Regions from separate parts of the Streptomyces sp. NPDC051310 genome, predicted to be linked through region 2. Evidence: riboswitches for the same ligand, from Rfam matches in the RefSeq annotation. Region 2 holds a riboswitch; each other region holds the start of a gene.
What was found. A riboswitch is a leader RNA that binds a small molecule or an ion and turns the genes downstream of it on or off. The one in region 2 is predicted to bind thiamine pyrophosphate.

Region 1 (3,266 bases), on a different contig from region 2:
GATTCCGGTCGAGCTCGGGTACGACACGACGGACCCCTTCGCGGTCCGGATGACCTTCCACCTGCCCGGTGACGCACCGGTGAGCTGGACTTTCGGGCGGGAGTTGCTCCTGGACGGGATCAACGCACCGAGCGGTGACGGCGACGTGCACATCGCGCCGACCGGTCCCGAGGATCTGTCGGACGTCAGCATCCGGCTGCAGGTCGGCAGCGACCGGGCGCTGTTCCGTGCGGGCGTGCCGCCCCTGGTGGCGTTCCTCGACCGGACCGACAAGCTGGTGCCCCTGGGACAGGAGCTCACGCTCGGTGATTTCGAGCAGCACCTGGAGGAGGCACTCGGACGGATCCTCGCCGAGGAGAACGCCGGCTGAGGTCACTGCTTGCGACGACGGCCCCGTCCGCCCCGTCCGCCGCGTCCGGCCGGGGCCGCGGCGGCCGCGGGACCCGGGCCGGTGCCGGCGCCCGGCCGGTCGGCGGAGACCACCAGGGCGGCCAGCGCCGTCGTGACCGGCACGGAGGCGACCAGCCCGATGGAGCCGACGAGGGTCCGTACGATCTCCTGCGCCACCAGCTCGCTGTTGGCGACCGTCCCCACACTGCTCTCCGCGATCGAGAAGAGCAGCAGCAGGGGCAGTGCCGCACCCGCGTACGCCAGGACCAGCGTGTTGACCACGGAGGCGATGTGGTCGCGTCCGATGCGGATACCGGCCCGGTACAGGGCGCGGGGGCCCATCTTCGGGTCGGCCTGGTGCAGTTCCCACACCGCGGACGTCTGGGTCACGGTCACGTCGTCGAGGACACCGAGGGAACCGATGATGACGCCGGCCAGCAGCAGACCCGACATGTCGATGTTCGGGTAGAGCCCGTGGATCAGACCGGTGTAGTCGTCGGTGTTGCCCGTGAGGGACGCCCACCCGATGAAGGCCGAGCCCAGCAGCCCGATCAGCAGCAGTGAGATGAGGGTGCCCAGCACGGCGACCGAGGTGCGGGCGGTGAGGCCGTGGCACAGGTACAGCGCCATCAGCATGATGGCGCTCGCCCCCACCACCGCCACGACCAGCGGGTTCGAGCCCTGGAGGATGGCCGGGAGGATGAAGACGGTCAGCACGACGAAGCTCGCCGCCAGGGCGATCAGCGCCATCACGCCGCGCATCCGGCCGACGGCCACCACCGCCAGGGCGAAGATCCCGGCGAGGATCGCCACCGGCATCCTGCGGTCGACGTCGGTGACCGAGTACTGGAGGTCGCGGGGCGCGTCGGGCGCGTACGCCACCACCACGCCCTGCCCCTGGTCGAGTTGGCGGGGCGAGTCCGGCTGCACGACCTCGACGAACCGGCGGCCCCGGTCCTTGCCCGTGGTGACCTCGACCGTCGCCTTCGCGCACTTCCCCTGCTGGGCGTTGACCGCCTCCCGGCCCTCCGGTGTCGTCGTGTCCCCGGTGGGCGGGACCTGCGCCGCGTTCACGTCCTTGCAGTCCACCCGCTCGACGCGGACGACCGTGCCCTGCTCGGTCTGCCGGTCGAAGCCCACACCCGTGCGCTCGTGGGCAGGCGCGCCACCTGGCCACAGCAGGGCGAGACCCACGACGACCGCCGTGGCGAAGGGGATCAGTACGGCCGCGATGACCTTGCGCAGATGCTGGGAGACGGGCGCGGCAGGGCCATGGCTGTGCGTATGACCGTGCGCATGCCGGTCCGGCTCGGGTGTCTCGTGCGTGGAAGTCACCGACCGATCATCGCAAGAACCGAGGGGGCCCTCTGTTCAGCGTGGCCGGAAGGACGCTAGCGTGGTGACACCTTTGCACACGCGGGAGCTCGGAGCACCGGGCTGAGAGGGCGCTGAAATCCGTACGAAGAGTACGGAAACGGCTGCGTCGACCGCCGAACCTGTTACCGGGTAATGCCGGCGTAGGGAGTAGGTCACGATGACCGTTCAGGACGCACGCACGCCTGCCTCGAATCGGAACGACGAGGCCGGGAAGTCCGTCGGATGGCACAAGGGGTACATCGAGGGTTCGCGCCCCGACCTTCGCGTGCCGGTCCGCAAGGTGCACCTCACCAACGGCAAGGACGTGACGCTGTACGACACGTCAGGGCCGTACACCGACCCGAGCGTCGAGACGGACGTACGCCGCGGCCTGCCGCCGTTGCGGGAGAACTGGATCATCGGGCGCGGCGACACCGAGGAGTACTCCGGCCGGCCGGTCCGCCCGGAGGACGACGGGATCAAGCACACCTCGCCGCGCGGCGGGCTGCGCAACCTCGACGCCGTCTTCCCGGGCCGGCCCCGCCAGCCCCGCCGGGGCCGTGACGGGCAGGCGGTCACGCAGCTCGCGTACGCCCGCCGCGGCGAGATCACGCCGGAGATGGAGTACGTCGCGCTCCGCGAGAACGTCTCCCCGGAGGTGGTGCGCGAGGAGATCGCGGCCGGGCGCGCGGTACTGCCGGCCAACGTCAACCACCCGGAGATCGAGCCGATGATCATCGGCAAGCGGTTCCTGGTGAAGGTCAACGCCAACATCGGCAACTCCGCCGTCACGTCCTCCATCGAGGAGGAGGTGGAGAAGATGACCTGGGCGACCCGCTGGGGTGCCGACACCGTCATGGACCTCTCCACCGGCCGGAACATCCACACCACCCGCGAGTGGGTGCTGCGCAACTCCCCCGTGCCGATCGGTACCGTGCCGCTCTACCAGGCCCTGGAGAAGGTCGACGGCAAGGCCGAGGAACTGACCTGGGAGATCTACAAGGACACGGTCATCGAGCAGGCCGAGCAGGGCGTCGACTACATGACGGTGCACGCCGGAGTCCTGCTGCGGTACGTGCCGTTGACCGCGCGCCGCAAGACCGGCATCGTCTCCCGCGGCGGTTCGATCATGGCTGCGTGGTGCCTGGCGCACCACAAGGAGTCGTTCCTGTACGAGAACTTCGAGGAGCTCTGCGAGATCCTCGCCGCGTACGACGTGACGTACTCGCTCGGTGACGGTCTGCGGCCCGGCTCGATCGCCGACGCCAACGACGAGGCGCAGTTCGCCGAACTGCGCACGCTGGGCGAGCTCAACCGGATCGCCAAGCGGTACAACGTGCAGACGATGATCGAGGGCCCGGGCCACGTCCCGATGCACAAGATCAAGGAGAACATCGACCTCCAGCAGGAGATCTGCGAGGAGGCGCCGTTCTACACGCTCGGCCCGCTGACCACCGATGTGGCGCCGGCGTACGACCACATCACGTCGGGCATCGGTGCTGCCATGATCGCCTGGTGGG
Region 2 (3,266 bases):
GACGGAAGGGTCGGCGACGCGCTGCGGATCGAGCACCGTGCCCGCCTCCATCAGCTTGCGGCCCTGCGCCAGGTCGCGGGGGCGGCCCACCGCCAGCAGCGCCCGCAGCGCGCCGTCGCACAGCCACGCCACGGACCAGGAGGCGCCGGCCGGGTCGCCCCGCCACACCAGGGTGTCGGCGCCCGCGTGATGGCCGGCGTACTGCACGAAGCGGCCGAACTGCTCGGACCAGAAGTAGGGCACCGGGTCGTACGCCCGGGGCGCCTCGCCCACGATGCAGGCCGCGACCGTGCGCGGGCCCTGGAGCGCGTTGTCCCAGTGGTGGACGAGCAGCCGTTCGCCGTAGCGGGCGGAGGGGAAGGAGGCGCAGTCGCCGACGGCGTACACGTCGGGGACGGAGGTGCGCAGATGGTCGTCGGCCACGATCGCACCGTCCTCGCCGAGCTCGATGCCGGAGCCCTTGAGCCAGTCGGTGGCGGGCCGCGCGCCGATGCCGACGACCACGGCCCCCGCGGGCAGCAGCCGGCCGTCGTCCAGAGCCACCTCGCCGGGTTCGACGTGCGCCACGCGCGCGTGCGTGAGGAGGGCGGCGCCGCTCTCCTCGTACCACTCGGCCATGGGGGCCGCGACCTCGGCGGGCAGTGCGCCCGCGAGCGGCCGGCCGGCCGCCTCGACCACCGTGACCGCGCAACCGGCCTCGCGGGCGGCCGTGGTGAACTCGGCCCCGATCCAGCCGGCGCCCACGACCACGATGTCGTGCTGGTCGGCCAGGACGGGGCGCAGCCGCTCGGCGTCGTCGAGCGTGCGCAGCAGGTGGACGCCCCGGATGCCTTCGGTGCCGGGCAGCGTGACGGGCACGGACCCGGTCGCCACCACCAGGACGTCGTACGGAACCGGCCCGGCCTCGGTGTCGACCTCGTGCGCGCCGGGGCGTACGCCGGTGACCTCCACCCCCAGGCGCAGTGTGATGCCGAGGGCTTCGAAGTCGACCTCGAAGGCGGAGCCCTCCGCCTTGCCGAGCAGGACCGCCTTGGACAGCGGCGGCCGGTCGTACGGCTGGTGGGGCTCGGCGCCGATCAGCAGCACCGGGCCGGTGAAGCCCTGTTCGCGCAGTGCCACGGCGGTCTGCACGCCGGCCATCCCGGCCCCGGCGATGACGACGCGCCGCCCGCCCGGCGACGGCCCGCCCCCCGGGACTGCGGCGGAGGACGGCGCGGGCGCCGGCCCGTCCGCCACCGGCGGCTCGGGGGCCGTTCCCCCGGCCGGGGGCCGTGGGGGCGCCGTCGCCCCGCCTGCGGGTCCGGCCGCGGGCTGTCCGGCCGGCGGTCGCCGGTCCGCCGGCCGCTGTCCTGCAGGGTCCTCGGCCGGGGGCCGCTTCGCACTCATCCGCTCGCTCACCCGCTCACCTTACGTAGCTGACGTGACGTCAGGAAGGCGGCTGCTCCACCGCGCTGGAGTCACTGCCCTCCCGGGACTCCCCTTCCCGCGTCCCCTCCGGCCGAACGCGGCCGCCGAGGCGCGGTGCCCCGGACGCCCGTCCGCCCGTCGCTGCGGCCGCTCGTACGCGGCCGCCCCTTTGCGGGTGCTCGGCGGGCTCCTCATGGCGGGTGCTCGGCGGGCTCCTCATGGCGGGTGCTGCGGGTCCGCGTACCCACCTGGCCGGGGGCCGGGCCGGCGGCCGGCGCGAGGACGGCGCCGCCGAGCGGGCGCGCCACGGCGAAGGCCCCTTACTGCGCGTTGCGGAGTGGGGTTAGTCTGGCCACCGCAGAGCACACGCGGGAGCCCGGACGCACCGGGCTGAGAGGGAGGCTGGACGGCCTCCGACCGTACGAACCTGATCCGGGTCATGCCGGCGAAGGGAGGGGCTGGACGCCCATGCATCCACGTACAGGACCGGATGTCCTCGTCATCGGGGGCGGGATCATCGGCCTGGTCACGGCCTGGCGGGCGGCGCAGCGCGGATTGCGCACCGCCGTCGTCGACCCCGAACCGGGCGGCGGGGCCGCCCAGGTGGCGGCGGGCATGCTCGCCGCGGTCACCGAACTGCACTACGGCGAGGAGACGCTCCTCGGCCTCAACCTCGCGTCGGCCCGCCGCTACCCGGACTTCGTCGCCGAACTGCAGGAGGCGGCCGGCGGGGCGGACGTCGGGTACCGGGCGTGCGGCACCCTCGCGGTCGCCCTGGACGCCGACGACCGCGCGCACCTGCGGGAGTTGCACGCCCTGCAGAGCCGTTCGGGCCTGGAGTCGGAGTGGCTGAGCGGACGCGAGTGCCGCCGCCTCGAACCGATGCTGGCGCCCGGTGTGCGCGGCGGGCTCCGGGTGGACGGCGACCACCAGGTCGACCCGCGGCGGCTGGCGGCGGCGCTGGTGGCCGCGTGCGAGCGGGCCGGGGTGGTCCTCCACCGGGCCTGGGCGGAACGGCTGATGGTGGTACGGGACCGGGCGGCGGGTGCCGTCCTGGGCGACGGGACGGAGGTCGCCGCCGGACAGGTGGTGCTGGCCGCGGGCAGCCTGAGCGGGCGGCTGGGCGGCGTGCCGGACGAGGTGCTGCCGCCCGTGCGGCCGGTCAAGGGGCAGGTGCTGCGGCTGACGGTGCCGTCCGCGTACGCGCCGTTCCTGTCGCGCACGGTCCGGGCGGTGGTGCGCGGCAGCCACGTGTACCTGGTGCCGCGGGAGAACGGCGAGCTGGTCGTCGGGGCCACCAGCGAGGAGCTCGGCTGGGACACCACGGTCACGGCGGGCGGGGTCTACGAGCTGCTGCGGGACGCCCACGAGCTGGTGCCCGGCATCACCGAGCTGCCGCTGACCGAGACCCGGGCGGGCCTCCGGCCGGGCTCCCCGGACAACGCACCGCTGTTCGGCCCGACCGCCCTGCCCGGCCTGCACCTGGCGACGGGGCACTACCGCAACGGGGTGCTGCTGACGCCCGTCACCGGCGACGTGATGGCCGAGGTGCTCATGACCGGCGCCCTTCCGGACGAGGCGCTGCCCTTCGCCGCGGCCCGTTTCGCCTCCGCTTCCGGCCCTGCCGATCCCGCTTCCGCTTCCGCTTCCGGATCCGCTCCCGTCTCCGTAGGAGTGTCATGAACGTCTCCGTGAACGGCGAGTCCCGCGAGCTCGCCGCCCCGACCACGCTCGACGCCCTGGTCGCCACGCTCACCACCGCACCGTCCGGTGTGGCCGCCGCGGTCAACGAGGCGGTCGTCCCGCGCGGCCGGTGGGCCGGGACGCTGCTCGGCGAGGGCGACCGGGTCGAGATCCTC
Region 3 (3,266 bases), on a different contig from region 2:
TGTTCACCTTCCTGCTGCTGACCGTGGTCAGCGACACCGGCGCGTACGCGGTCGGCTGGCGCTTCGGCACCCACAAGCTCGCGCCGCGCATCAGCCCCGGCAAGACCCGCGAGGGGCTCGCCGGAGCGGTGGCGTTCGCGATGGCGGCGGGCGCGCTGTGCATGGAGTTCGCCATCGACGGCGGCACCTGGTGGCAGGGCCTGCTGCTGGGCCTCGCGGTCGCGGTGAGCGCCACGCTCGGCGACCTGGGCGAGTCGATGATCAAGCGGGACCTGGGCATCAAGGACATGGGCACCCTGCTCCCCGGGCACGGCGGCATCATGGACCGCCTGGACTCGCTGCTGCCGACCGCGCCGGTGGTGTGGCTGCTGCTGGTGCTGTTCGTCGGGGCGGGCTGACCGACCCGGGCGCCGGCCGCCCGGGGCCGGTGCGCCGCCGGGAACAGGCCGCAGCGCCATCCGGTTACCCTGGAAGGGCCCGTCGCGTCGAGGCGGCGGGCCCTTTCGGCCCCGCGCACCGCGGGGATCATCCGGTGAGGTCACCCGGCTCACGTACCGCGGCCTCGTCTTACTGAGGAGTACCAGGTCATGGCACCCCCCGCCCCGGGAGAACTCACCTTCGTCGCGCCCCGCGGGGCGAAGAAGCCGCCGCGGCACCTCGCCGACCTCTCGCCCGCCGAGCGCAAGGAAGCCGTCGCCGCGATCGGCGAGAAGCCGTTCCGCGCCAAGCAGCTCTCCCAGCACTACTTCGCGCGGTACGCGCACGACCCGGCCGCGTGGACGGACATCCCCGCCGCGTCCCGGGAGAAGCTCGCCGCGGAGCTGCTGCCGGACCTGATGTCCGTCGTCCGGCACATCTCGTGCGACGACGACACCACCCGCAAGACCCTGTGGCGGCTCCACGACGGCACGCTCGTCGAGTCGGTCCTCATGCGCTACCCCGACCGCGTGACCATGTGCATCTCGTCGCAGGCGGGCTGCGGCATGAACTGCCCGTTCTGCGCCACCGGCCAGGCCGGCCTCGACCGCAACCTGTCGACGGCCGAGATCGTGCACCAGATCGTCGACGGCATGCGCGCCCTGCGTGACGGCGAGGTCCCCGGGGGCCCGGCCCGCCTGTCCAACATCGTCTTCATGGGCATGGGCGAGCCGCTCGCCAACTACAACCGGGTCGTCGGCGCCATCCGCCGCCTCACCGACCCCGAGCCCGACGGCCTCGGCCTGTCGCAGCGCGGCATCACCGTCTCCACCGTGGGCCTGGTCCCCGCCATGCTGCGGTTCGCCGACGAGGGCTTCAAGTGCCGCCTCGCCGTCTCGCTGCACGCCCCCGACGACGAGCTGCGCGACACCCTCGTCCCCGTCAACACGCGCTGGAAGGTCCGGGAGGTGCTGGACGCCGCCTGGGAGTACGCCGAGAAGTCCGGCCGCCGCGTCTCCATCGAGTACGCGCTCATCCGCGACATCAACGACCAGGCCTGGCGCGGCGACCTGCTGGGCCGGCTGCTCAAGGGCAAGCGGGTCCACGTCAACCTGATCCCGCTCAACCCGACCCCCGGGTCGAAGTGGACCGCCTCCCGCCCCGAGGACGAGAAGGCGTTCGTCGAGGCGATCGCCGCCCACGGCGTCCCCGTCACCGTGCGGGACACCCGAGGCCAGGAGATCGACGGTGCCTGTGGACAGCTCGCGGCGGCGGAACGCTGACCTTGTAGTCTGGCCTCGAACACATCTGCATATTCCGACAGGGGAGCGCCACAGCGCTGAGAGTGCGGCACACGCCGGCGACGCAAGCACGGCGGCTGCAGACCCTCTGAACCTCGCCCAGGTCATTCTGGGTAGGAAGTTCGGTCGTTACTCGAGCTGTTGCGCCCTGCCCACCGGACGGACCCGGTGGGCAGGGCCGCGTCTCTTCCTGGTCACACCCAGGAGGAATCTCAGTGAGCACCACCACCAGGATCGCGGCCGGCGTCCTCGCCGCCGCGATCGGCGTCACGACGCTCACCGCCTGCGGCGGTGACGCCGGCGAGAAGTCCGAGGGCGGCGGTACGGCGTCCAAGACCGTGACCCTCGTCAGCCACGACTCCTTCAACGCCTCCCCGGCCGTCCTGAAGGAGTTCACCCGGCAGACCGGCTACACGGTCAAGGTCCTCAAGAGCGGGGACGCCGGCGAGGCCGTCAACAAGGCGATCCTCACCAAGGGCGCCCCCCAGGGCGACGTCTTCTTCGGCGTCGACAACACCCTGCTCTCCCGCGCCCTCGACAACGGGCTCTTCGAGCCGTACGAGGCCAAGGGCCTGGACCGGGTTCCGGACGCTCTCCGGCTCGACGGGGACAAGCACCGGGTCACGCCGGTCGACAGCGGGGACGTCTGCGTCAACTACGACAAGAAGTACTTCGCCGACAAGAAGCTCGCGCCGCCGCAGACCTTCGACGACCTCGCCGCGCCGCGGTACAAGGACCTCCTCGTCGTCGAGAACCCCGAGCGGTCGTCCCCGGGCCTCGGCTTCCTGCTGGGCACGGCCGCCCGGTACGGCGACGACGGCTGGCAGGACTACTGGAAGAAGCTCAAGGCCAACGGCGTCAAGGTGGTCGACAGCTGGGAACTGGCCTACAACCAGGAGTTCTCCGGCTCCGCCGGCGGCAAGGAGGCCAAGGCGGACCGGCCGCTCGTCGTCTCCTACGCCTCCAGCCCGCCCGTCGAGGTCCTCTACGCCGAGCCGAAGCCGGCCGAGGCGCCCACCGGGGTCTCCACCGGCACCTGCTTCCGCCAGATCGAGTTCGCCGGCCTGCTGACCGGTGCGGAGAACCCCGACGGCGGCAAGGCCCTCATCGACTTCCTGATCGGCAAGAAGTTCCAGGAGGACATGCCGCTCCAGATGTTCGTGAACCCGGTGATCAAGGATGCCCAGCTGCCGGAGCTGTTCACCCGGCACGGCGTGACCGTCGACAAGCCGCACACCGTGGCACCCGCGAAGATCGCCGAGAAGCGCGACCAGTGGATCCGGTCGTGGGCCTCGCTCGTCCTGAAGTGACCCCGCTCCGGCGCGGCGCGCTGCGGGCGGGACTCATGGTCCTGCCCGTGGCGTTCTTCGCCGTCTTCTTCGCCTACCCCGTGGCCGCGATCGTCGGCCGCGGGCTGAGGACCCAGGACGGCGGCTGGCAGTTCGGGCGGCTCGGCGAGGTGCTCGGCCGGCCGGACATCCTGGACGTGCTGTGGTTCACCACCTGGCAGGCGCTCGCCTCCACCGCGCTCACCCTGCTGATCGGGCT

Region 1: it holds a riboswitch for thiamine pyrophosphate, as region 2 does, so the genes downstream of both, thiC (phosphomethylpyrimidine synthase ThiC) here and thiO (glycine oxidase ThiO) in region 2, are expected to answer to the same signal.
Region 3: it holds a riboswitch for thiamine pyrophosphate, as region 2 does, so the genes downstream of both, ACIA79_RS07510 (thiamine ABC transporter substrate binding subunit) here and thiO (glycine oxidase ThiO) in region 2, are expected to answer to the same signal.

The regions. Positions count from the first base shown of each region.
Region 1 covers NZ_JBITEO010000015.1:161,543-164,808, reverse strand. The annotation lists gene ACIA79_RS22505 (SsgA family sporulation/cell division regulator) at 1-370, shown strand, start outside; gene ACIA79_RS22500 (YibE/F family protein) at 373-1,725, opposite strand; TPP riboswitch at 1,797-1,931, shown strand; gene thiC (phosphomethylpyrimidine synthase ThiC) at 1,925-3,266, shown strand, end outside.
Region 2 covers NZ_JBITEO010000007.1:239,310-242,575, forward strand. The annotation lists gene ACIA79_RS13280 (NAD(P)/FAD-dependent oxidoreductase) at 1-1,140, opposite strand, end outside; TPP riboswitch at 1,766-1,878, shown strand; gene thiO (glycine oxidase ThiO) at 1,876-3,090, shown strand; gene thiS (sulfur carrier protein ThiS) at 3,087-3,266, shown strand, end outside.
Region 3 covers NZ_JBITEO010000004.1:106,450-109,715, reverse strand. The annotation lists gene ACIA79_RS07520 (phosphatidate cytidylyltransferase) at 1-398, shown strand, start outside; gene rlmN (23S rRNA (adenine(2503)-C(2))-methyltransferase RlmN) at 588-1,700, shown strand; TPP riboswitch at 1,730-1,856, shown strand; gene ACIA79_RS07510 (thiamine ABC transporter substrate binding subunit) at 1,934-3,028, shown strand; gene ACIA79_RS07505 (ABC transporter permease) at 3,064-3,266, shown strand, end outside.